2 regions of the Salinivibrio sp. IB282 genome follow, and region 2 is predicted to be linked to the other one. Evidence: predicted binding sites of a transcription regulator. Region 2 holds the regulator's gene; the other holds the start of a gene.
What was found. Region 2 encodes CRP, which controls carbon source genes, mostly activating them, when cyclic AMP is high. Its sites were predicted from a motif close to TGTGANNNNNNTCACA; they were not measured.

Region 1: a site for CRP is predicted at 4,939-4,954, ahead of BZG14_RS06575 (glycogen/starch/alpha-glucan phosphorylase). Genes of this name have one in related genera too.

Annotation. Positions count from the first base shown of each region.
Region 1 is NZ_MUET01000021.1:1,704-16,115, forward strand. Features, by position in the region: partial or broken gene glgB (1,4-alpha-glucan branching protein GlgB) at 1-107, opposite strand, end outside; gene malQ (4-alpha-glucanotransferase) at 49-2,235, opposite strand; gene BZG14_RS06575 (glycogen/starch/alpha-glucan phosphorylase) at 2,352-4,802, opposite strand; gene malT (HTH-type transcriptional regulator MalT) at 5,309-8,017, shown strand; partial or broken gene BZG14_RS06585 (alpha-1,6-glucosidase domain-containing protein) at 8,228-9,405, shown strand; partial or broken gene BZG14_RS16000 (PAS domain S-box protein) at 9,735-11,414, shown strand; gene BZG14_RS06595 (DUF368 domain-containing protein) at 11,584-12,513, shown strand; gene BZG14_RS06600 (hypothetical protein) at 12,517-12,996, shown strand; gene BZG14_RS06605 (SCO family protein) at 12,993-13,580, shown strand; gene BZG14_RS06610 (copper chaperone PCu(A)C) at 13,583-14,059, shown strand; gene BZG14_RS06615 (Lpp/OprI family alanine-zipper lipoprotein) at 14,245-14,412, shown strand, end outside.
Region 2 is NZ_MUET01000043.1:5,800-14,866, reverse strand. Features, by position in the region: gene BZG14_RS09975 (DUF1338 domain-containing protein) at 1-654, shown strand, start outside; gene BZG14_RS09970 (hypothetical protein) at 724-1,590, opposite strand; gene crp (cAMP-activated global transcriptional regulator CRP) at 1,721-2,353, opposite strand; gene BZG14_RS09960 (phosphoribulokinase) at 2,603-3,472, opposite strand; gene BZG14_RS09955 (YheU family protein) at 3,529-3,747, opposite strand; gene BZG14_RS09950 (hydrolase) at 3,876-4,865, opposite strand; gene BZG14_RS09945 (TIGR02444 family protein) at 4,849-5,325, opposite strand; gene BZG14_RS09940 (ABC transporter ATP-binding protein) at 5,334-7,262, opposite strand; gene kefG (glutathione-regulated potassium-efflux system ancillary protein KefG) at 7,460-8,041, shown strand; gene kefB (glutathione-regulated potassium-efflux system protein KefB) at 8,034-9,067, shown strand, end outside.

The DNA.
Region 1 (14,412 bases), on a different contig from region 2:
TGTTGGCTAGCACTAAGGATAGAGCGTGGTCGCGTGGTGATCAGGCGATCAAACGGATAGACGACTCGCGTGTAAGCGTACCCGCGAAAGATCCTTCGCCAGTTGATTTAACTCTTCGCGGCTAAACAACGTATCTAGGTTCACTGAGAGTTTACGTCGCCAGTTAGGATACTCATCCACCGTGCCTGGGATGTTGACCGGTTTCTCCATTTCCAACCAATCTTCCAACTGGACACTTAACAGCGCCGATTGGCCGGCGGCAACATGCAATTGCAATGCGCGGCACAAGTGGCCATCCATCGGCACATAGCGCGCATCAGCCCCCACGCCATCCGGTAGCATGCCGTGCCAGCTTACACTGTCTAATATGCCTTGTTTGGCTTTTAAGCGATCATCAAACAATTGTTGGAGTTGCGCTTCATCTGGGTATAGGCCTAACTCTTGCCCCAGCTTTAAATCGTCGCAATGCCAAAAACCACGAATCGTTGGCATATCATGGGTGGCAAGCGTCGCCATCGCTTGCTCGGTGTAATGCGCCGGAGAAATAAAGCCACCGTCCTCTTCTGAGGTTTCAAAGAAGAATACCTTGTAGGAATGCACGCCCGCATCCGCAAGTAACGCGCCAATTTCATCGGGTACCGTCCCCAAGTCCTCACCAATCACACTGCACTGATGACGATGCGACTCAAGCGATAAAATCGCGAGCATGTCTTTAACGGGATAGTACAAGTAAGCGCCCTCGGTAGCATTTTTCCCTTTAGGGATCCACCATAAGCGCAGCAAGCCCAGTACATGATCGATACGCAACGCCCCACAATGACGCATGTTGGCACGTAGCAATTCGATGTAGGCATGGTAACCGGTGTGTTGCAGCGCTTGCGGATCAAATGGCGGCAAGCCCCAGTTTTGTCCCCGCGGTCCCAACACATCCGGCGGTGCACCAATGCTAGCATCCAACACTAACGGTGAATTATCCGACCAGGTTTCGCTTCCCGCGTCTGACACCCCAACAGCAAGATCACGGTACAAGCCCAGCGACATCCCCTGCTCTTCAGCAATGGCTTGTACCTCTTCCATTTGACCTTCGGCAATCCACTGTAGATACATGTACAGTTGAATGTCATCGCTATGCTGCTCGATAAATGCTTGCGTCGCCGCGTTTTCATAACGGCGATATTTTTCAGGAAACACCGGCCAACCCCAAGCGTGAGGATCATCGGCCCGTAAATACTGGTGCAACGCATCAAACGTCGCTTGCTGTTTTAAGCTCTCTCCCCCTTGCTCAATAAAGTCTAAAAACGCACGGCCACGTCGTGTCTGTTGCAGTAGTTCGCGTTGCTTAAACTCTTGAAATAAAAGCGGTAGTACGGCCATCTTTAAGGCGGCGACTTCACTATAATCGACCCAATGCGTGTCGCGTACTGCTTGCAGGCGACGCTGGAATTCGGCACTGCCCACGAGTTGCTGGGCACGGGCGCTCAAACAAAACTCTCGAACGTTGCTCACATCAATATACAAAAGATTAAGCCAGCGGCGTGATGACGGACTATACGGGCTCGCGGCTTCTGGATTGGCAGGGAACAACGCATGAATAGGGTTAAGGCCAACAAAGTCAGCGCCGCGCGAGGCAAGCTCACTAACCAATTGTTTGAGATCGCCAAAATCACCAATCCCCCAGTTGTGAGGGGTACGCAGTGTGTAGAGCTGAATACTCGGCCCCCACATTTTCTTGTGTTGATCCAATTCTGGCTGCTTATAACATTGGGTGGGCGCCATGATGAGTGTCATTTGATACGGGGCTTTGCGCCGTTTACGTATCACGGAAAGGCGGTGATAGCCCCACGGTAGGGAGCAAGGCAGGCTAAACACCAATGGGCCACCATTACTGCGCTCATCGCGAACGATTTGTGACTGTAAGTAACCTTCAAAGCATTCGCCCTGTTCGGTTTCCAAACGCCAACTAAAGTCACTTTCTCGCGCACTGGTACCTAAATGAAGCGCAATTTCAACCGGCTCATTCTCCTGCACCACCTGCACAGGGGCGAGCACATCCGCTTTGTGTTTTTTCTCCGCCGACGCCAATAACGCCTCGTCGTTTCGTGTGTCATAGCCAAGTGACGTTAGTAAGTCATGTAAGGTACTGTCCGGCACAGCCGCTTCTGAGCCCCATGCACTGATATAGCGATCAGCGAGGTTGGCCATTTGTGCGACTGTCTTCAATGCAGATTCTTTCATCGCTTTCTCCGAGGGGTCTGCCCCCTTCTTTTATTGGGCAATATTGTTGTCATTATTGTTAGGTGGCAAGGCTCATTCCTTGCCACCGATAAGGTTGTTAACCCGTTATATTGCAATTAGCGCTTAATCGCTTCTAACTGCCAAATGTTATTAACGTAATCGCGAATTGAGCGGTCTGAGCTAAACTTACCGACCAGCGCGGTGTTCAGAATCGCTTTACGTGCCCATTGCGACGCGTCACGGTAATCACGGTCAATGTCATTGTGTGCGCGCACGTAATCGGCAAAGTCAGCCAAACACAGGTACGGGTCGCCGCTACCCATCACGCTGTCAAACACAGGACGCAGGGCCCCTGGCTGACCTGGCGTGAACGTCTCATCCAGCAAACTATCCAAAGCGGCCTTCAATAGGGGCTGGCTGTGATAGACCGCTTCAGGCTGATAGCCTTTTTGGCGTAATTCGGTGACACCATCAACATCTAAGCCGAAGATATAGATATTATCGTCACCCACTTCTTCACGGATTTCCACGTTAGCGCCATCCATGGTGCCGATGGTAAGCGCGCCGTTGAGTGCCATTTTCATGTTACCCGTGCCAGACGCCTCTTTACCGGCCATAGAAATCTGCTCAGACACATCGGCAGCCGGAATAATGATTTCTGCCATGCTGACACGATAATCAGGAATGAAGACGACCTTGAGCTTGTCACCGACCCGTGGATCATTATTAATGGTTTCAGCGACCTTATTAATTGCATAGATGATCGATTTTGCTAATTCATAGCCAGGCGCGGCTTTCGCGGCAAAAAAGACCACTCGTGGCGCCATGTCAAAGTTTGGCTCGTTAAGCAAACGCTGATAGAGCGAAATCACATGCAATAGATTCAAGTGCTGACGCTTATATTCATGCAGACGCTTAATTTGTACYTCAAAAATCGCATCGGTATTGAGGGCAATATCGAGGTGCTCTTTGACCCATCCTGCCAAACGCTGCTTGTTGCGCTTTTTGACATCCATGAATGTCTTTTGAAACGCAGTATCATCGGCGTATTGAGCAATCTGCTCGAGTTGCTCTAATTGCGCTGGCCACTGCTCACCGATTTTTTCACTGATCAAGTTGGACAAGTCAGGGTTACAGAACTTCAACCAGCGACGCGGTGTGATGCCATTGGTCACATTTTGAATGCGGCCCGGATATAGCGCATCAAATTCTGGGAATAAATCACGCTTAACTAACTGAGAGTGCAACGCCGCAACGCCATTTACCGCATAAGAGCCAACCACACAAAGATTCGCCATACGCACCATGCGCTCACCTTTGTCGTCAATCACTGACAACACCTGCTTTTTCGCCACATCGCCGGGCCACTTCGCTTCTACCTCTTGCATGAAGCGATGGTTAATCTCAAAAATGATCTCCATATGACGCGGCAGCAAGCGCGCAATCAACGCCTCACTCCAGGTTTCCAGCGCTTCGGGCAGTAAGGTGTGGTTAGTGTAAGCAAAAGTACGACTGGCGATTGACCACGCCTCATCCCAGCCCAGACGATAATCATCCAGCAATACGCGCATCAGCTCAGGAATCGCGATGGTGGGGTGGGTGTCGTTTAATTGAATGGTTTCATACTCTGGCAACGCCGCTAGAGCATGACCTGCCTCTAGGTGACGACGGAGGATATCTGCGACCGAGGCGGCACTGTGGAAGTACTGCTGCATCAAGCGCAGCGTCTTGCCCGAATCATGGTTATCGTTGGGGTAAAGGACTTTAGACAGGTTACCCGCATCAATATCTGCTTGCTGCGCATGGGTATACTCGCCCGCATTAAAAGCATCAAGCGCGAACGGTGTCAGTGCTCGACCTTCCCACAAACGCAATGGATAAACGGTGTTACTTTGGTAACCGACAATGGGTAAGTCCCAAGGCATTGCCTGGATTTTCAAGCTTGGCACCCATTGGCGATAGGTATGCCCTGCTTCTTCAACGACCTCAACATGACCATAAAAGCCGATAATTTGGGATAATTCAGGACGTACCAGTTCCCATGGGTAGCCTTCCGGTTCGCGCCATGCATCAGGAGCCTCTTGCTGCGCCCCTTCATGAAAAGACTGACGGAAAAGCCCATATTCATAATGTAATCCGTAACCCACTGCCGGATACTGCTGTGCCGCCAAAGAGTCCATAAAACAGGCCGCCAGACGTCCCAAGCCGCCATTACCCAGAGACGGATCACGCTCTTGTTCGAGTAAATCCGTTAACCCAAGCCCAAGCTCACTCACGGCATCGGCGATAGCATCGTACAAGCCCATGCTAATCAGGTTGTTCCCGGTTAAACGACCAATCAAAAACTCGAGGGATAAATAGTTAACACTTTTCGCTTGTTTAATGGCTTGATCGTGTTCAGTGGCCACCAAGTCACTCGTCGTGTGTTCGGCTAATGCGCGGCCAAGCGCGAGGTACCAATCACGCAGTTGAGCAGTATCTGGTGCGTGACCTAGCTGGGTTAAGTGTTGAACCATACTGATTTTAAACGCACTTTTATCAAACGCATGTTGCTGTTTTGGTGTCATGTCGTTGCTCTCGATAATGGAATGAAACCTTGATGGTTAGTCATCCTGCCCAACCCGAGCACGGCAAACATCCTCCCACGTCGTTCTCATCAAAGGAGGAGACCACAGGGCGTAGAGAGCCAGGTCACACATCAACAGTGAGCGGGCTCTCATCAAAATGAAGCACAGCCCACTGACTGGTGATCTTCATCACGCTATGAGACAAAAGCCTGTCTAAGCCGGCGATGAAAAAAACCGTCTAGCTTTTGGTGATTTTTGTGCGCTAGCGCAAATTAAACCCTGACAAACCAACATGAATGTGTACACCGACGATAAAAAAAGCCAAGAAAAAGGCAATTGAGTGACATTTATCACAATTATAAGGCGTAGTTGCACTAAATTAGGGCACCCGTTAAGAGATCAGGGATAGATCATAGTTTGTGTCTTTGAAGTTACATACACTGCAATCAGGACAGAGGTGCGCACCAAAGATGACGCACCGCATTTGTAGTGAAGGACAGTGTCTTATGTGGATCCCATCAAAGCTGACTCGGCCTGGACGGCTTTATAACGCGATATTGCGCCCGCGTGTGCTCGATATTTTACAACAAGCCCCCCACTATAAGCTGGTGCTGTTTCGCTCTCCGGCCGGTTATGGCAAAACCACCATGGCTGCCCAGTGGCTCGCCGATCAACCCAATGTCGGTTGGTTTAGCATTGATGACAGTGATAACGACAGCTTTCGCTTCATAAACTATTTATTACAAGCGTTGCACCAAGCCACCCAAGAAGGCTGCGCTAATACGATAAAACTGGCGGAAAAACGCCAATTCTCATCACTTCGTGCGCTCTTGTCTGATGTTTTTGCCGAACTGGCCGGATTTCACGCCACCAGCTATTTGGTGCTGGACGACTATCAACTGGTTGATAACGAAGAAATCCATGAAGCGATGCGCTTTTTCATCAAGCACATGCCAGAGAACCTCACGTTAGTGGTGACGTCACGCGCTAACCCACCACTGGGCACCGCGAACTTACGCGTGCGAGACCTGATGATCGAGATAGGCAACGAGCTTCTCGCGTTCGATAACGAAGAGACAACCCGGTTTTTCAACCAACGTATCGACGATGGCGTCGATGAATCGACCGCGAATGCCTTATGTACCTACGTCGAAGGTTGGCCATCCGCGCTGCAACTGATCGCCATTCAAGCGCAGCACCAAAAACGCACGCTAATGCAAAGCGCCGCCTCGTGTGCAGAATTTAACCATGCCCATCTTTGGGACTATCTAGCGGAAGAAGTCTTCGACTTGCTTGACACGGAGACACGTCAGTTTCTGATGAAAGTCTCAGTGTTAGAAATGTTCAATGATGAACTGGTTTTCGCCTTGACCGAGCGAGAAGACGCCCTGGGCATGCTTGAGTCACTGAATCGCTATGGTTTGTTTATCTATGCGCTGGAGGGGGATAACAATTGGTTCCGGTTTCACCATTTATTCGCGGAGTTTTTGGCCCACGAGCGCCAAGCCAGGATCCCCCACCAGCAACAAACCTTGCATCGACACGCGGCACTGGCTTGGCTAAAGCTGCAGTCCCCTCATCAAGCCTTGCGCCACGCACGCTATGCCAAAGACGATGCGTTGCTGGCCGATATTCTCAATCAACACGGCTGGCGTATGTTCAATCGTGGCGAACTATCCACACTCGCATCCGCGATTATCAAGCTCAGTGATGAGCTTTTATACCAATACCCCAATTTGAGCTTACTGCGTGCTTGGTTAGCACAAAGCCAACACAGGTATCACGAAGTTGGCGAGTTATTGGCCAGTGCCGAAAAGGCGTATCAAGCCCGCGACATTCCACTGGATATTGATTACCAAGGCAATGCCAATGCCCTGCTTGCCCAAGTAGCCATTAATGCGAATGAGCCTGAGCAAGCGATGCAGCTGGCAGAAAAAGCACTCGAGCAACTCGATAGCGCCAATTACCGAGGACGTATTGTCGCGACTTCCGTGGTTGGCGAGGTGAATCATGTGCTCGGCGAACTGGATCGCGCTTTATCCATGATGCAACAAACGGAAAAGTTAGCGCGCCAGCATCAGGTATATCACCAAGCGCTGTGGGCCATTTTACAGCAAAGTGAAATTCTCCTGGCACAAGGCTATGTGCAAGCCGCGTTTGAGTTGCTCGACAGCGCCGATCAGCTCATTGAAGATCAGCAATTGCACCAAGTTCCTTTACATGAATTTGCTCTACGGCTTCGCGCCCAAATACTCTGGTGTTGGAACCGACTGGATGAAGCTGAAGCCTGTGCGTATAAGGGGCTACAGGTTTTGGAAAACCAACCGCCGAGCAAGCATTTGCATAGCTACTCTATGCTCGCGCGCGTGGCTGTTAGTCGCGGTGAGTTAGATAAAGCGGCCAAAAGCATTGAGCACATAGAGCACCTTCTACGAGAGTCTGTTTATCATGTTGATTGGACCGCTAACGCGTCACTCTCGCTATTGCTCTATTGGCACGCCAAAAACGAACTGACCAATATGGATGAGTGGTTACATCAAGCCGTTCGCCCCGCGACCGCCTGCAACCACTTTAGCCAGCTTCAGTGGCGAAACATTGCCCGCGCGCACCTGCATTTGGGTCAGTATGATCAAGCACGTCAAGCGGTCGATTTTCTGCGCCGCGAAGCGAACCGGGCCAACTTAGTGACGGATAAAAACCGCAATCTCATCGTCGAGGCCGTGCTCGCCAGTAAAGTGCAAGAGACGGAATACGCCAAAAGTCTCTTGCAAGATGCCCTGATCCTAACCAATCAAACCGGGATGATGGGTAACTTTTTAATCGAAGGTGATGCGCTCTCATCATTGCTGCACGCGTTGATTGAACAACATGCGCTCGGCGCATTAGAGCGCCACCGGGCACAGCAGCTATTAAAAGAAATCGCCAGCCATCAGCGCTCACGCTCCACCCACTTTGATGAAGCCTTTGTCGAAAAACTGGTCAAGCACCCTAACGTGCCAGAGCTGGTGCGAACCAGCTCCCTGACGCAACGCGAATGGCAAGTGCTCGGCTTGATTTATTCCGGGTTTAGTAACGAGCAAATTGCTCATGAACTGGATGTCGCCGGTACCACCATCAAAACCCATATCCGTAACCTTTACCAAAAGCTCAATATTGCTAACCGTAAAGAAGCGGTCGTCACCGCCGAAAACCTCCTTCAGCTTATGGGTAACTAGTCATCTATGCCTACGCCCCCAGACTTTTCGGGGGCGTAGTGGTCTTTCGCTCTCCCCCTACTTTTCGTGATACTTTACTGAATTTCATCATCTTTTCTGCCATAACACGCTGAGTTTTAACCCGATCACGCATGGTAGGTGTCGCCCTTCAGTATGCTGCGCCTCAGTATTGACACATGAGGAATAATCAATGAAGCGCACTCACTTTTTGCAACCGCTCGGCGCATCGGTTGCCATCGCGACTATCATGGTGAAGGTTGGAAGAAGTCGCCAACGATCGCCAGTTTGTCCAAGCCACCCAAGCAAACCTGGCCGGCACAGGTATTGGTTCGTTTTCTGACCGACTTCGTGATGCGGTTCGTGGCGGCGGTCCATTCGATGGCGGCGAGTACCTGCGTAAAAACCAAGGCTTTGGTAATGGTCAATGGGTCGCGCCCAATGATCTGCAACAGCAAAGCAACGGGGAAAGAGCCAGTGCCCTGCATAACGCCGATTTAGTCCGTTTGGGTATGGCGGGTAATTTAAAAGATTTTCAGTTACAAATTGCCAATGGAGATACGGTCCGAGGCGACGAGGTCGATTACAACGGTCAACCGGCTGGCTACGCACAAGATGCTTGGGAGATCCAAAACTATGTCTCCAAGCACGACAACCAAACCTTGTGGGATAACAATCAATACAAATTCCCTTACGCCATGCCGCTCGCGACACGCGTCCGTGCCCAGGCCGTGTCACTCTCCACTGCACTGTTGGGACAAGGGGTGCCTTTTATTCACATGGGCAGCGAGATGCTTCGTTCAAAATCCATGCAGCGTGACTCATATGATTCGGGCGATTGGTATAACCGCGTCGACTTTACCCAACAAACCACGCAGTGGGATCAAGGGCTGCCGCGTGAAGATAAAGACGGCTACAACTGGCCGATGATTGAAACCGTGATTGCCAACCACAACAACGAGGCCAAACCAACGCCACAGGCAATCAGCAACATGGACAGCTACTTTAATGAGCTGGTGGCGCTGCGTACGTCGTCAGGGCTGTTCAATCTGGGCCAAGGCAGCGTGATCAACCAACGTGTCAGCTTTCACAATACAGGCGCCTCACAAATTTCAGGGCTAATTGTGATGAAAATTGATAACAGTGGCAGTCTGCTCGACAGCACGATGGATGCAACGCGTGACGGGATTATCGTCGCGATCAATGCCTCAGGCGCGGCGGTCAATGACTTTGCCAACATCGACGCCACCGGCTATCAGCTTCACAGCTTGCAAGCCAATGCGGGCAACGGCTCGATAGCGTATAACCAACAGCCCGCTCAAGTGACCAACGGCAAACTCACTGTACCCGCTTGGTCCGTCGCCGTGTTCGAGAAACCTCAACAGCCTTAACCATCATTTGGGGGAGTCCGGCTCCCCCACTCCACTTGCCGCCCGGACATACAGGCTTAACGCCATCATCATCAACCTAGCCTTCCTTTAAAAAGCCGTTAAATACACGAGTTTTCTGGCCCGCGCTCGCGTTATTTATAGTGATATCAACGCTTGAATACGCTTTGACAGTATTTCCTCGTTTTTTGTGTTGCTATTGGCATAAACGCTGATCGGTTCACTCAACACCCGAGTACAGGATGTGATACGGTATTTCTCTCTAATTGGAACTGACATCACACTCATCAATAGTCACCGAGGAGTGTGAGCGGTCAATAAGGAATAAGTGAATGTTAAAAGATTTGGTCGTTGATGGACGTTATAAAAAAACACTGGATCAGTCGATACACGCTATCGTGACCATCGACGAAAAAAATGATGTTATCTATTTCAACGATGCTGCTGAATCGCTGTGGGGTTATCAACGCAATGAAGTATTAGGTCACAACGTCAAAATGCTGGTTCCAGAAGAAATTCGGGGCAGTCATGACGGGTTCATTAATCATCACCGTACGACCCAAGAAAATCGCATCGTCGGAACATCTCGCGATGTACAGTTAGAAAGAAAAGATAGAACTCGTGTATGGGTGAACATCTCGTTAAACCATATTAAACATGCTGGAAAATCTACTTACACCGCATTTGTTCACGATATCTCTTCACAAAAACAAGCTCAAGAGATTGTTCATCAAACCCTCGAGCAAGCTCTAGATGCAGTCGTGACTATCGATGGCCGTAACTGCATCACCTTTGCTAATAAATCTGCTGAGCAAATGTGGGGATACTCTCGGGACGAAATGCTAGGCCATAACGTAAAAATGTTGGTGCCTGAACAACACCGTCATGAGCATGATGAATTAGTCAATCGAAACCGAAGAACCGGTATCAACAAAATTGTGGGCTCCACCCGCGAAGTCCCTTTCGTACGTAAAAATGGTGAAAACCGTTGGGGAAGTTTCTCAATATCTAAAATAGAACTTGATGACGAGATTCAGTACACCGCGTTTGTCAAAGACGTCACAGAGGAAGTTGAGCGTCGGGAAGAATTCAAAATGCTGTCGATGGTAGCAAATGAGACAGATAACTCAGTCATCATTACCGATGCTGACGGCTATACCCGTTATGTTAACCAAGGGTTTGAAAAACTTACAGGTTATACAATGTCGGAAATGCGCGGCAAAAAACCAGGTACCATGCTTCAAGGGCCAGGAACTAACACCGAAACTGTCGCGAAAATCTCACAAAAACTAAAAAATCGCGAACCCTTTTACGACGAGCTCCTTAATTATAACAAACACGGTGATGCCTATTGGATATCTGTCTCTATCAATCCAATTTTTGATGATAACGGACAGTTATCTAGCTTTATTTCTATTCAAGCTGATATCACCGAAGCGAAACAACGATCACTTGAGGCAGAACGTCGATTTGATGCGATCAGTGTCAGCAACGGCATTATGCAGTGGAGTCTTGACGGTACACCTGATTCGTTTAATTCGTACATGCTTGACCACTTACGCGCAGAAACATCGTCGAACTCAGAAATTCTAAGCAACAACCTCAAGAATAAGCTCGGAGAACCGACATTTAGCGATGTGCTCTCGGGTAAACAAATAAAAGAAGTACTGCCGTTTACAGCTGCAGACGGAAGCGAACGCCGTTTCGATACTGTCGTCGCCCCCATTTTTGACTCCGAAGGGAACCCTGTGTACCTCGTCTCCTACGGTATTGATGTGACCAATAGAGCCCAAGCTGTTGATGTAACGGAGAAGGAAATGACAAAAGTCGAAGCATCTAGCAGCGAAATACAACAAATTATTGGTGTAATAAACGGCATCGCCGAACAGACAAACTTACTTGCGCTCAACGCAGCTATTGAAGCAGCTCGGGCCGGTGAGTCGGGCCGAGGTTTTGCCGTGGTCGCCGATGAAGTACGACAATTGGCACAACGCTCTGGAGAGTCTGCAGCCGAAATTCGTCGCCTTGTCGATCAAACGAATGAACGCGTGAGGGCACTAGCTGATGCTCTTCAAAATTTAAATGGCGAAGACGACTAGTCGTCCTAGTATAAGCAGGCCTATCACTGACGATTCATCTCGGTATAATGCAGCCCTTAGCTTTTTATCGATGAATAGCATTATGATCAAGAACCTGGTCTCAACTTACCTTAAAGGCATGGCGATGGGGGCTGCAGATGTGGTTCCTGGTGTCTCTGGCGGCACCATCGCATTTATTACTGGTATCTACACCCAGTTACTTGAGAGTATTCGGCGTATCACGCCGCGCCTTTTTACACTCTGGCGCAAGGAAGGGTTCAAGGCCGTCTGGCACCATATCAACGGCACCTTTCTTTGTGTGCTCTTAGCCGGCATTCTGACCAGTATTGCCAGTTTGGCCAAAGGGATAAGCTGGATGCTCACCCATCACCCGATCCCACTGTGGTCGTTTTTCTTTGGCTTGATCATCGCTTCAGCGTTGCATATTGCCAAACAATTGCCCGCCCCCAGAATAAGGCCTAAAACCGTTCTCGCCGCACTGCTAGGGATCGGGTTTGCCTATTGGATTACTATTGCGAACCCGTTGCAGCTCACCGCCTCGCCGCTCACCGTCTTTCTCGCCGGCGCCATCGCGATTTGCGCTATGATTTTGCCTGGGATCTCTGGCAGTTTTATTCTGCTGTTGCTGGGAATGTACAGTCCGATCCTAGATGCGGTTCATCAAACGCAGTTTGGCTTACTGGGATTATTTGCGGTGGGCGCGGTGACTGGCTTATTGACCTTTTCGCACCTGTTGTCATGGCTGCTGCGCCGCTACTACGCGCTAACGCTCGCGTTTCTGACCGGCCTGATGTTGGGCACGCTAGGTAAAATCTGGCCGTGGAAACACACGCTTACATGGCGTACCAACTCATCCGGTGAGCAAGTGCCTCTGATGCAAGATAACCTTCTACCGGGCGCGTACGAGGCAATCGTGGGACACCCGGCACAAGTTAGCTTGGCCATCATTGCCATGATAGGTGGCTTTGTGCTGGTATTATTGCTGGAGCGTTTCTCGCCTAAGCAGGACTAAATAATGCATATATCACCCTCACAATCACCCGTGAGTCGCCCATTGTTTATCACTGTCGGTCTCTTAATGCTGGCAGTGATGGCTTTTTTTCTTCCCTCTTGGCTATCTGGCTTTTTCTCGACCGCTTCGAGTTCAACCGTCGCGCCAGCCGCCTACTGTTCGCTAAATCAGCAAACGTGCCAATACAAGGGTTATCAAGCCCACTTAGGCAATCCAGTGGTTCATCCACTACACGCCAATACCCTCACGGTAACCGCCCCCCAGGCGCTTAACACGGATACCTTGCTCGTGAAGCTCCAAGGCGTCGAAATGAATATGGGGGAATATCGGCTGGTGCTTAAACAAACCGATAAACTGACTTACCAAGGGCAATTGATGCTGCCCGTTTGCACTGAAGACAGCATGACCTGGGCGGGAACCATTACACTTAATGATGATGCAAACACGCTATTCCCCATTAAAGTAAGCATGGAGCGACTATGAGTAAGAAAGCTTGGCTTGTCGCCATTATTGCCGTTTGTTTTGGCTTGGGTGCCCGCGCGCTATTTGATCACTATCAAACGTCACAAAAGCAGGCACAAGCGGGTGCATTACAATCACAAGGGCAACCGTTTAACCTTTACAATACCGATGACCCACGTCCGCGCATTGTTTACTTCGGTTATACCCATTGTCCTGATGTTTGTCCCACCTCGCTCGCCGTACTATCTGCTGCGTTAAAATCGCTCCCTGAGTCGACACGAAACGCGGTGTCGCCAGTCTTTATCACCCTCGACCCAAAGCGTGATACCAGCGAAAAAGCCGCGGAGTATGCCCATTTTTTCCATCCGGCCATCACCGGCGTCAGTGGTTCAGAAGCACAAATCGCCCAGCTGGCAAACCGTTACGGAGTTTTATATCGCATCACCGAGCTGGAAGACTCCGCCATGGACTATGCCGTTGACCATAGCTCCTTTTTTTATTTTCTCTCACCGAACGGTGAACTCGTAGAGAAAGTCCCTCACACCTTAAACCCTGAGATGCTGATCGCAGCGATTGAACGGGTGACTGGTCAAAACAAGGAATAACAATGACATCATTCAAATCTTTTATTGCCGCTATCGCTTTTATGGTTGCCCCATTGGTGCATGCCCATGGTGAGTTTTTTATTCATGATGCCTACGCGCGTGCCACTGCACCTGGCGCACCAAATAGCGCCGCTTTCATGGTGCTCGATAATCAAAGCAAGGTGCTAAAACGGGTGGTGAGTGCGAGTACACCGGCGGCGAAACGGGTAGAGTTGCATGAGCATGCCATGGTAGATGGCATGATGGAAATGCGACAAATTGCGCAAATCTTGGTGCCTGAAGGCGAGCAAGTCACATTAAAGCCAGGAGGCCTGCATGTGATGCTATTTGATCTTACCCAGCCACTCAAAGTAGGCGAGCACATTTCGTTGACCTTAAACACTGCAGACGGTCATTCACTGACCAAGCAGATCCCAGTGAAATCAGTCATGGATGGTATGCAGCACCATAGCGATGAAGGAAATCATCACCACGAATAGTCTTTAACGTGTCTCGATGGATGGGTCGAACAGCGCGTTAAATGTTAACTGTGTCAAGGTATGGCCGCCAAGTTGAGGATTCAGCAGCAAAATCCCCTACCAGCGTCTATGGTAAAAGGTAGTCGCGCTTGCGCGTGACCCTTTTGACGTGATTGCTATCTCCAACAACAATAGCGAGGTTCTCTATGAAAATCCGTCCAATGGCGCTAGCAGCAATAGCTTCAACCGTGTTGCTCGTCGGCTGTACTAGCAACACCGCACTACAACAAAGTGTTGATGATTTATCCGCGAAAGTCGATGCGCTCTCTAACGACGTTTCTATGATGAAAAGCGACGTGAGTGATACCAAAGAT
Region 2 (9,067 bases):
GGATTACCCAAGGTTGGGCTTGAGGTATTGGCGCGCCCCTTCCTGGCGTTAGGCTATCAGCAAAAAGGGGACTATACCTTTGAAGCGAAAAAGCTCAACGCCTGCCATTTTGAGCACCCCGATCCTCTGATGCCAAAAGTCTTTATTAGTGAGTTGATGGTCGAGCAATGCTCGCCCGCGCTTCAGGCGATTGTTGAGAAGCTGGTGGCACAAGTTGATGCGTCGTCACTCACAGGCAGTGACTTTCTCCATCAGGGTCGCTTGTGGGATCTTGACTGGGCAACCTATCAAACACTTGCCGAAGAGAGTGAATATGCGTCTTGGGTGGCGGCACACGGTTATGGTGCCAACCATTTTACCGTGAGTGTGAATCAGCTGAATGCGCATGATGATTGCCTCTCGGTGAATAACCAATTGCGCGACAATGGCTTTGCGATTAACGAGTCAGGCGGGGAAGTCAAAGGTGACGCGTCGGTGTATCTGGAGCAATCCTCCACCATGGCGGATCGCGTGCCAGTTGCTTTTTCTGATGACACGCAAACCATCCCGGGTGGTTTTTATGAGTTTGCTAAGCGTTATGTTCTGCCCAATGGTGAGCTTTACCAAGGTTTTGTGGCTGCCTCGGCAGACAAAATCTTTGAAAGCACCCATTAGTGCGCCACACATCGCTTAATCGACATCATAGGGAAAAGGGAGCGTATGCTATGCTCCCTTTTTTATCGTCTATTCAGCCTCGATATCGAGCCAATACGTGTCTGGAATCGCTTGTGTTTCGTTGCTTAAATGCGGGTTATCGACCCGGATCACGGTGCGTTCATCAATGTTGGCTTTTTCAAACGTTTCTTTGACCAGCGGAGCGTTGTTGAAAAACTCAATAAATGATCCGTCTTGGTATGCCGCTTCAAAAGCACCATTCAACATGTCGGCGACGTCAGCATGTTGCGGAGACACAAACAGGAACATCGGGAAGCGATAGATCAGCATCAGGTGCGGGTCAACTAACAGATTACCGTATTGTGGCCGCTCGGCTAATTCACTAAAAGGCTCAATCAAGGCACGCGGGAAGAGATCAGCACGACCTGTATCAACCACTTTGAAAATATTTTCAAAGCTCGATATTTCGCGTACGCGAAATCCCGCTGAGTTGAGCACCTTGACGTCGGCCCAGCCCTGTCCCTGAATCATGGTAAGAGACTGCAAATCACCCGCGCTACTTATCTGAGCGAGTTGGGGCTCTGTGGTTTGGTTGGTAATAAACAGGCGATGGCCGAGTAGACCACGAAACACGGGATAGCGAATGGGGATCAGTTCAGATTCCAGCGTGCGGTCGGCACCCAGCCAGTCGATAGTGAGCTTGCCTTGCTTGAGCATTTCCACCTTACGAGACTGAGAGCCAATTTGGCCGTCAAAAGCTTGCAAGGTGACAGGCTCTCCTGATTTTTCGGCAAGAAACTCAATCAGCTCAATGGCATAGAGATCAAGCGCCGACCCAGCGCGTGGCTCGGGGTGCACAATTGTGGTATTGGACACGGCATGGGCTGAAAGCACAGAGAGCGCCAAGGCGGTGAGAGAAACCATGAGTTTTTTCATAAACGATACCTTGTTAGTTTTATGTTAACCATATCGTTTTGAGTGTAGAAGTTATCCAGACGCTTGCCAGAAAGCGGAGATAAAAAAACCGACGCCAGGGCGTCGGTTGGTGATACAGAGAGCGGCGCAATTAGCGTGTGCCGTATACCACGATGGTTTTACCGTGTGCGGAAATGAGGTTTTGCTCTTCCAGCATTTTGAGGATACGTCCCACGGTTTCACGCGAACAGCCGACGATTTGGCCAATTTCCTGACGAGTGATCTTAATTTGCATACCGTCAGGGTGTGTCATGGCATCCGGCTGTTTAGCCAAGTTCAACAAGGTTTGCGCGATGCGGCCTGTGACGTCCAGGAAGGCGAGATCCCCGACCTTTTGGCTCGTTACCTGCAAACGACGCGCCATTTGTGAAGACAGGCGCATTAAGATGTCAGGATTCACTTGAATGAGCTGGCGGAACTTCTTAAATGAAATCTCTGCCACTTCACACGGTGATTTAGCGCGCACCCAAGCAGTGCGCTCTTGGTCTTCTTCGAAAAGTCCGAGCTCACCAATGAAGTCACCTTGGTTAAGGTAAGACAGGATCATTTCCTTGCCTTCTTCATCTTTGATCAGTACGGCCACAGACCCTTTCACGATGTAATACAAGGTCTCCGCCTTCTCACCTGCATGGATAAGCGTGCTTTTAGACGGATACTTATGAATATGACAATGTGAAAGGAACCACTCGAGTGTAGGGTCTGTTTGAGGTTTTCCTGGAACCATATAACTTATTTCCTCTGCATGTGTTGCCCGGCAACAACGTCCTATCTTTGTCTGAGGGGTAACCCATCAGATCATTGCACAGAATACGAAGTCTGAACGCGGGCTACAAGCTCACTGTATGTTAACAAGAGTGTATCTTTTTTTGTTGGTGATTTCTTGATTTTGATCTAGGCCAACCGCCTAAAAATCTGGCAAAAACGTGGCTAAGATCACGGCTTGAGAAGTAATACATCATGGATGCGCTACGCCTTAGCCAATCTTGCCTTTTTCTATCAATTGTTGGATCAATGGACGGATGATCAATTCCATCGCAAAGCCCATTTTTCCTCCCGGTACCACTAAGGTGTTATGCCGTGACATAAACGACCCGGTGATCATTTGCAACAGATAAGGGAAGTCGACGTTTTTCATTCCACGAAAGCGGATCACCACAAAACTTTCATCCAAAGACGGGATACCTTTGGCATTTAATGGGTTTGAGGTATCTACCGTCGGCACGCGTTGAAAGTTGATATGGGTGCGAGAAAACTGCGGGGTGATGTAGTGCAGGTAATCATCCATTGAGCGCACAATCGAGTCGGTCACCGCCTCACGAGAGTGGCCTCTATCGCGCGTATCGCGGACAAATTTTTGAATCCACTCTAGGTTGACGATCGGCACCATTCCAATCAAGAGATCGACATGCTGTGCAACATTGACATCACCATCGACCACTCCGCCGTGCAGTCCCTCGTAAAACAATACATTGGTATTGTCGGCTAAGTCTTGCCATGGCGTGAAGGTGCCAGGCATTTGGTTATAGGGCACCGCTTCATCAAAGGTATGTAAATAGCGGCGATATTTCCCGGTGCCTTGCTCACCATACTCACGGAAAAACTGCTCTAGCCGCGGGAAATCGTTGGCCGTGGGGCCAAAGTAGCTGATATGTTTGCCTTGTTCACGTGCTTTACGGATCTCGACGTCCATTTCAGGACGGGTAAAGCGATGAAAGCTATCCCCTTCTAGCCAGGCCGCTTTGATGTTCATCATCTGGAACATCTTTCGGAAGGCTTCCGAGGTGGTGGTGGTACCGGCTCCTGATGAGCCGGTGACCGCAATAATAGGATGTTTAGCCGACATGACGCGCCCTGTCATTCAGTCTGAATTTGTATCGCGATACGGCGTGTACTGCGATGCTAAGAGCCGAGTGCTGTTTTACGACGAATATCCACTGTCTCGTGCAACTCGGAATATACAATCACGGCGTCCCCGGATTGCAATTGTTGGCGAACATCATCCACTTTTTGTGCAAAGCTGACTTCTTGCTCACCATAATCGGTTCCTTCCCGTAACACAAAGTGCTCGATTAACGCTGTCAGCGTCTCGTCAGGAATCGACTGCCATGGAACCATCATACTACATCACCTTTTAGTGATCTCAGGATGGCATCCTCGGATGCCTGATGTGAATGTTGTGAATTAGCTCGCATTTTACCCGATCATACCAGTCAATGCAGTGGTTCTCTTTGCTTCCTTTGACGGTGCTAACGCGCCGACTTACTCAGTGACTCATGCGGCAAATAAGCGGCGAGCCAGCCAGGCACCGCTTGCTCAAGCCAAAACTGAGGTTGGCGCCAACTACCGGCGACAAAGCCAACATGGCCGCCATGCTCAGTGAGTTGATAGTCAATGTTCGCGGGTAATGGGGAGGTTGGGATCACCGCGTCGGTCATAAAAGGATCGTCTTTGGCATGAATGATGGCCAACGGTGTCTTAATGGTATTAAGCACGGAAAGGCCGCTACAGGCGTGATAATAATGGTGCGCATCGTCAAAGCCATGAAGCGGGGCAGTCACGGTTTGGTCAAACTCGAACAAGGTTTTTATCGTCGGGCGCTCCCCCGCGTGCCATCGGCCCACTTGCTGATGACGTGTGAGTTTTTCCGCTAGGGTTTGGCGCATCGAGCGCAACAAATAGGCTTGATAAATACGGGAAAAGCCTTGTTGGATACGCATCGAGCAAGCGGCAAGGTCAAGTGGCGGCGACACGGCGCAACCACAGGCCACGATGGGATCATCGTGATAGTCCGCCAGGTAACGCACCAGCATGTTCCCCCCCAAAGAGACCCCGACTGCGCCAATTTGACTCTTTGGATAGGTTTGACGTAAATGGGTGAAGAAGGCACGCGCGTCCTGGGTTTCTCCCGAGTGATAGGTTCGCGCGGCACGATTAAGGCGGCCACTGCAGCTGCGAAAGTGCATCACCACGCCGCACCAACCTTGGCGTTGGAAGGCCGCGAGCAAGCCGTTGGCATAGGGGCTGTCGAAACTGCCTGCTAAGCCATGGAATAAAACAACAATCGGCTGTCCAGGCTGCGGCTGATGTGTCCATGCCAGATCGACAAAATCGCCATCAGGCAGATCAAATTGCTGCCAGCGAGGGGTGAAAAGCGGGGCTCGACGCAAAAAGCGAGGCAACAAGGTTTGTAAGTGCGCGTTCCGCGCGCTGGGAATGGGTTTAAACGGTGTCATCATGGTTGCTTCCCTCTTCCTCGGCGGGCGTCACCTTCAGTGATGTATATAGGTTGCGTGCTGATGGTGACAGCTGACGGCAATAGTAGGCGAGAGGAGAGGCGGTGTCCGTGAGCCAGGTTTGACGATTGAGGGCATCGACTAAATCTTGCTGTTGGAATTTTTCTAAACTGAGCTCAAAGTTGAGCATTTTTTTGTACTGCCCACTGCCGACCCGCGGCTTCAACTCTCGCCGAAGGTGACGATAGGCAATAAGCAAATGCTCAGAGCGGCTTAACGCATGCTTCAGTTGTGTGAGGCTCTCGGGCGCAAGCCCATAGCCGTGTTGTTCAATCCAGGCGAGTAACAAGGCAAGATTCACGTTGCCTTGGTGCTCGTCTTGCAGCCTGAGGCAAGCTTGCTTTACCTCGGGCTTGCCATAATGATGTAAACAAAACTGCCACAGGTCGGCGGGATTCGCCATCCCAGGGGTTAGTCCTGATTGAATGTCGCCTCCAGGGCTTCCAGCTCTTCTTGTCGCTCCATCCATTCTTGTTCCACCTCTTCGAGCGTCGATTTAGCATCCGCTTGACGTTGCAATTGCGCCGTGAGCCGCGCCTTATTATCACTGTGGTAAATCTCGGGGTCCGCCAACTGATTTTCTGCGTCAGAGATAATGGCAGAGAGTTGTTCTATCTGTGTGTCGAGATTGTCAATTTTTTTCCGCAAAGGCGCGGTTTGCTTACGTAACTCGGCATCGCGGCGTTTTTGTGCTTTACGATCCACCTGTGTTTGTTGCGGCGCCGTTTTCTCCGCGGCCGCTTGTTTTTTGCTCTCAGCGCGATCAGCGCGCTGTTGATCGGTCAGCCAACGGTGATAATCGTTCAAGTCTCCATCAAAGGGTAGCACTGCGCCATTGTCGACCAAATACAAGTCATCGGTGGTGGCGCGCAGCAAGAAGCGATCGTGACTGACAATCACCATCGCACCCTCGTAAGACTGCAAGGCGAGTGTCAGCGCTTGGCGCATATCCAAGTCCAGATGGTTGGTTGGCTCATCGAGTAACAGTAAGTTCGGTTTTTGCCATACCAATAAGGCGAGCACCAAGCGGGCTTTTTCGCCTCCAGAGAAGGGCCCGATGGGCTCGAGCGCCTTGTCGCCTTGAAAGCCAAACCGGCCGAGAAAATCACGTAAGGTTTGCTCAGCGGTGGTGGGGGCTAACCGGTTTAGGTGCTGAAGTGGCGTATCGTCGATGCGCAACGTATCGAGTTGGTGTTGGGCAAAGTAGCCAATTTTCACCCCTTGTGAATAGGTTAATTCACCGGCCATGGCGGGTAAGCTGCCCGCGAGGAGTTTAATCAGGGTCGACTTACCCGCCCCATTGCGCCCCAGCAAGCCAATGCGTGCCCCCGGTACCAGGTTAAGGCGAATGTTTTCAATAATAGGTGTCTTATCATAACCCGCCGCCACTTTGTCCATCATTAAAATGGGGGTGGGTAAGGCGTCCGGCGTGAAGAAGGTAAAACTAAACGGGTTATCGTATTGCGCGGGCAATACCTTCTCCATCCGCTCAAGGGCTTTGATCCGGCTTTGCGCTTGGCGGGCCTTGGTGGCTTTGTAACGAAAGCGATCGATATACGATTGCATGTGGGCAATTTGCTTTTGTTGCTTTTCGTACTGCGCCTGTTGTTGGGCCAATTTTTGCGCGCGCATTTGCTCAAAGTCGGAATAATTACCCGTGTATTCATTGAGCTGTTGATGCTCGATGTGAATGATGCGATTGACAACAGGATCCAAGAAATCCCGGTCGTGAGAGATCAACACCAAGGTACCTGGATATTGCTGTAGCCATTTTTCTAGCCACATGACCGCATCGAGATCTAGGTGGTTAGTGGGTTCATCGAGCAACAATAGATCAGAGCGACATAATAGCGCTTGTGCTAAGTTCAGCCGCATTCGCCAGCCACCTGAGAACTGGGTGAGTGACCAGTGGATTTGTGGTTGGCTAAAGCCCAAACCATCTAATAAGCTGGCCGCACGCGCTTCAATGGTATAACCACCAATGGCATCCAATTTATCGTGTAACATCGCCACCGCGTTACCGTCATCACGGGCTTCGGCGTCGCGTAGGGCTTGCTGTAGCGCGCGGTATTCGCTGTCGCCATCAATCACGTACTCGAGCGCGCTTTTGTCGAGCGCGGGGGTTTCTTGCGCCACCCATGCTACCTGCCACTGACTCGGGTAGTCACAATGGCCGGCATCCAACGATAATTGATGGCGCAGCAAGGCAAACAGACTCGATTTGCCACAGCCATTTTTGCCCACCAGACCGACTTTGTCGCCCGGTGAGATAGTGGCAGAAGTGTGGTCAAGCAGGGGCTTACCCCCTCGAAGCAGTTGAATATCGGAGAAGCGAATCATGATTTCTCAGTCTGTCTCGGGTTGATGGGTGCGCATTGTCGCGCGGTCGTTATACCAGCTTGATACCGGGATTGCCAAATTCTACCGCGTCATCCCACTGGTCAGACACAGACGGGGCATGTTTGTGTGTTAAAGTTAAAAACACGGAATAAATGAACAGATTGCGTTCTGACCATAATCATAAGACAAGGAAGCCTATGCCCCGAGATAAGGCTGAAAGCCCCTCTCTTCCCAAGGTACTGGTGATTTTTGCTCACCCCGACCCCGATGAATCCGTTGCCAATCGTCGTTTAATTGAGGCCATTACGCCGCTGGCCCATGTCAGCGTGCACGATATTTACGCCGCCTACCCGGATTTTGTGGTGGACGTCCATCATGAGCGCGCGTTGGTCACTGACGCCGATGTGTTGGTCTTTCAGCATCCACTGCAAATGTATTCCTGTCCGGCGCTGTTGAAAGAGTGGATAGATGTGGTGCTCGGGAAAGGGTTTGCACATGGGCAAGGCGGGGATGCGTTGGCCGGTAAAACCTGCCGCTTTGTGGTGACCACCGGGGGAGCGGCCGAAGCGTTTAGTCAACAAGGTTACAACAAATATTCGATGGCCGAGCTACTGCAGCCTTTTGAGTTAACCGCCTCATTATGTCGGATGGATTGGATCCCACCGTTGGTCTTGCACTGGGCGCGCCGCGTTGGCGATGCCGATCGCGAAGCGTTTGCTGAGATTTATGCCGATTGGCTCGCTGACCCATTGGCGCACCAAGGAGGCGAGGATGGATAACAACCTCTTATCGGTGGCCTTTGTTTTTTTATTGGCGGCGGTGATTGCGGTTCCTCTTGCCCAGCGCTTGGGTATGGGCTCGGTGCTTGGCTATTTGCTGGCAGGCATAGTGATCGGGCCCTGGGGGCTGGGCCTGGTCCGTGATGTGGATGCGATTCTCCATTTTGCCGAATTTGGCGTGGTGCTGCTGCTTTTTCTGATTGGCTTGGAGCTTAACCCTAAAAAGCTATTGAAAATGTGGCGCCCTATTATCGGCCTTGGTGGTAGCCAAGTGGTGCTGACCGGGATCGTGATAGGGTCATTAAGTATCTTCGCTGGGCTCACGTTGCCACAAGGCGTGGTGATCGGGGCGGGGCTGGCGCTTTCTTCTACCGCGATTGCGATGAAAATCATCGAAGACCAACGTTTAATGCGCAGCGAAACCGGACAATCTGGATTTGCCGTTTTATTATTTCAAGATATCGCCGTGATCCCGATACTGGCTGTGATCCCAGCGTTGGCCGGTGGCAGTGCTGGCAGTTGGCTCGACGTATTATGGATGTTTGTCGGCATTGGTATTTTGCTGGTGGGCGGTCATTTCCTTCTGCGTCCGCTGTTTCGTTTAGTGGCCATGAGCGGCGTCACCGAGCTATTTACAGTGACCTCGCTGGCCTTGGTGATCGGGATTGCCCTGGCGATGCAAGCGTTAGGCCTATCGATGGCGCTGGGGGCGTTTCTTGCGGGCGTATTGCTTGCGGAAAGTGAATACCGTCATGAATTAGAAACCGCGATTGAGCCTTTTAAAGGTTTGTTGCTTGGGCTGTTCTTTATTGCAGTGGGAATGACCGTTGATCTCGGTCTATTGCTCGACTACCCACTGGCCATACTGGGAGCGGTCGCGGCGTTGATCTTGGTGAAGACCTTGCTGCTTTATGGCTTGGCGCGTGCCTTTGGGGTGGTGCCAAAAGCGCGCAGTCAAATGGCGGTATTACTCAGCCAAGGGGGAGAGTTTGCGTTTGTTATTTTCAATGCAGCGCGTAGCCAGGG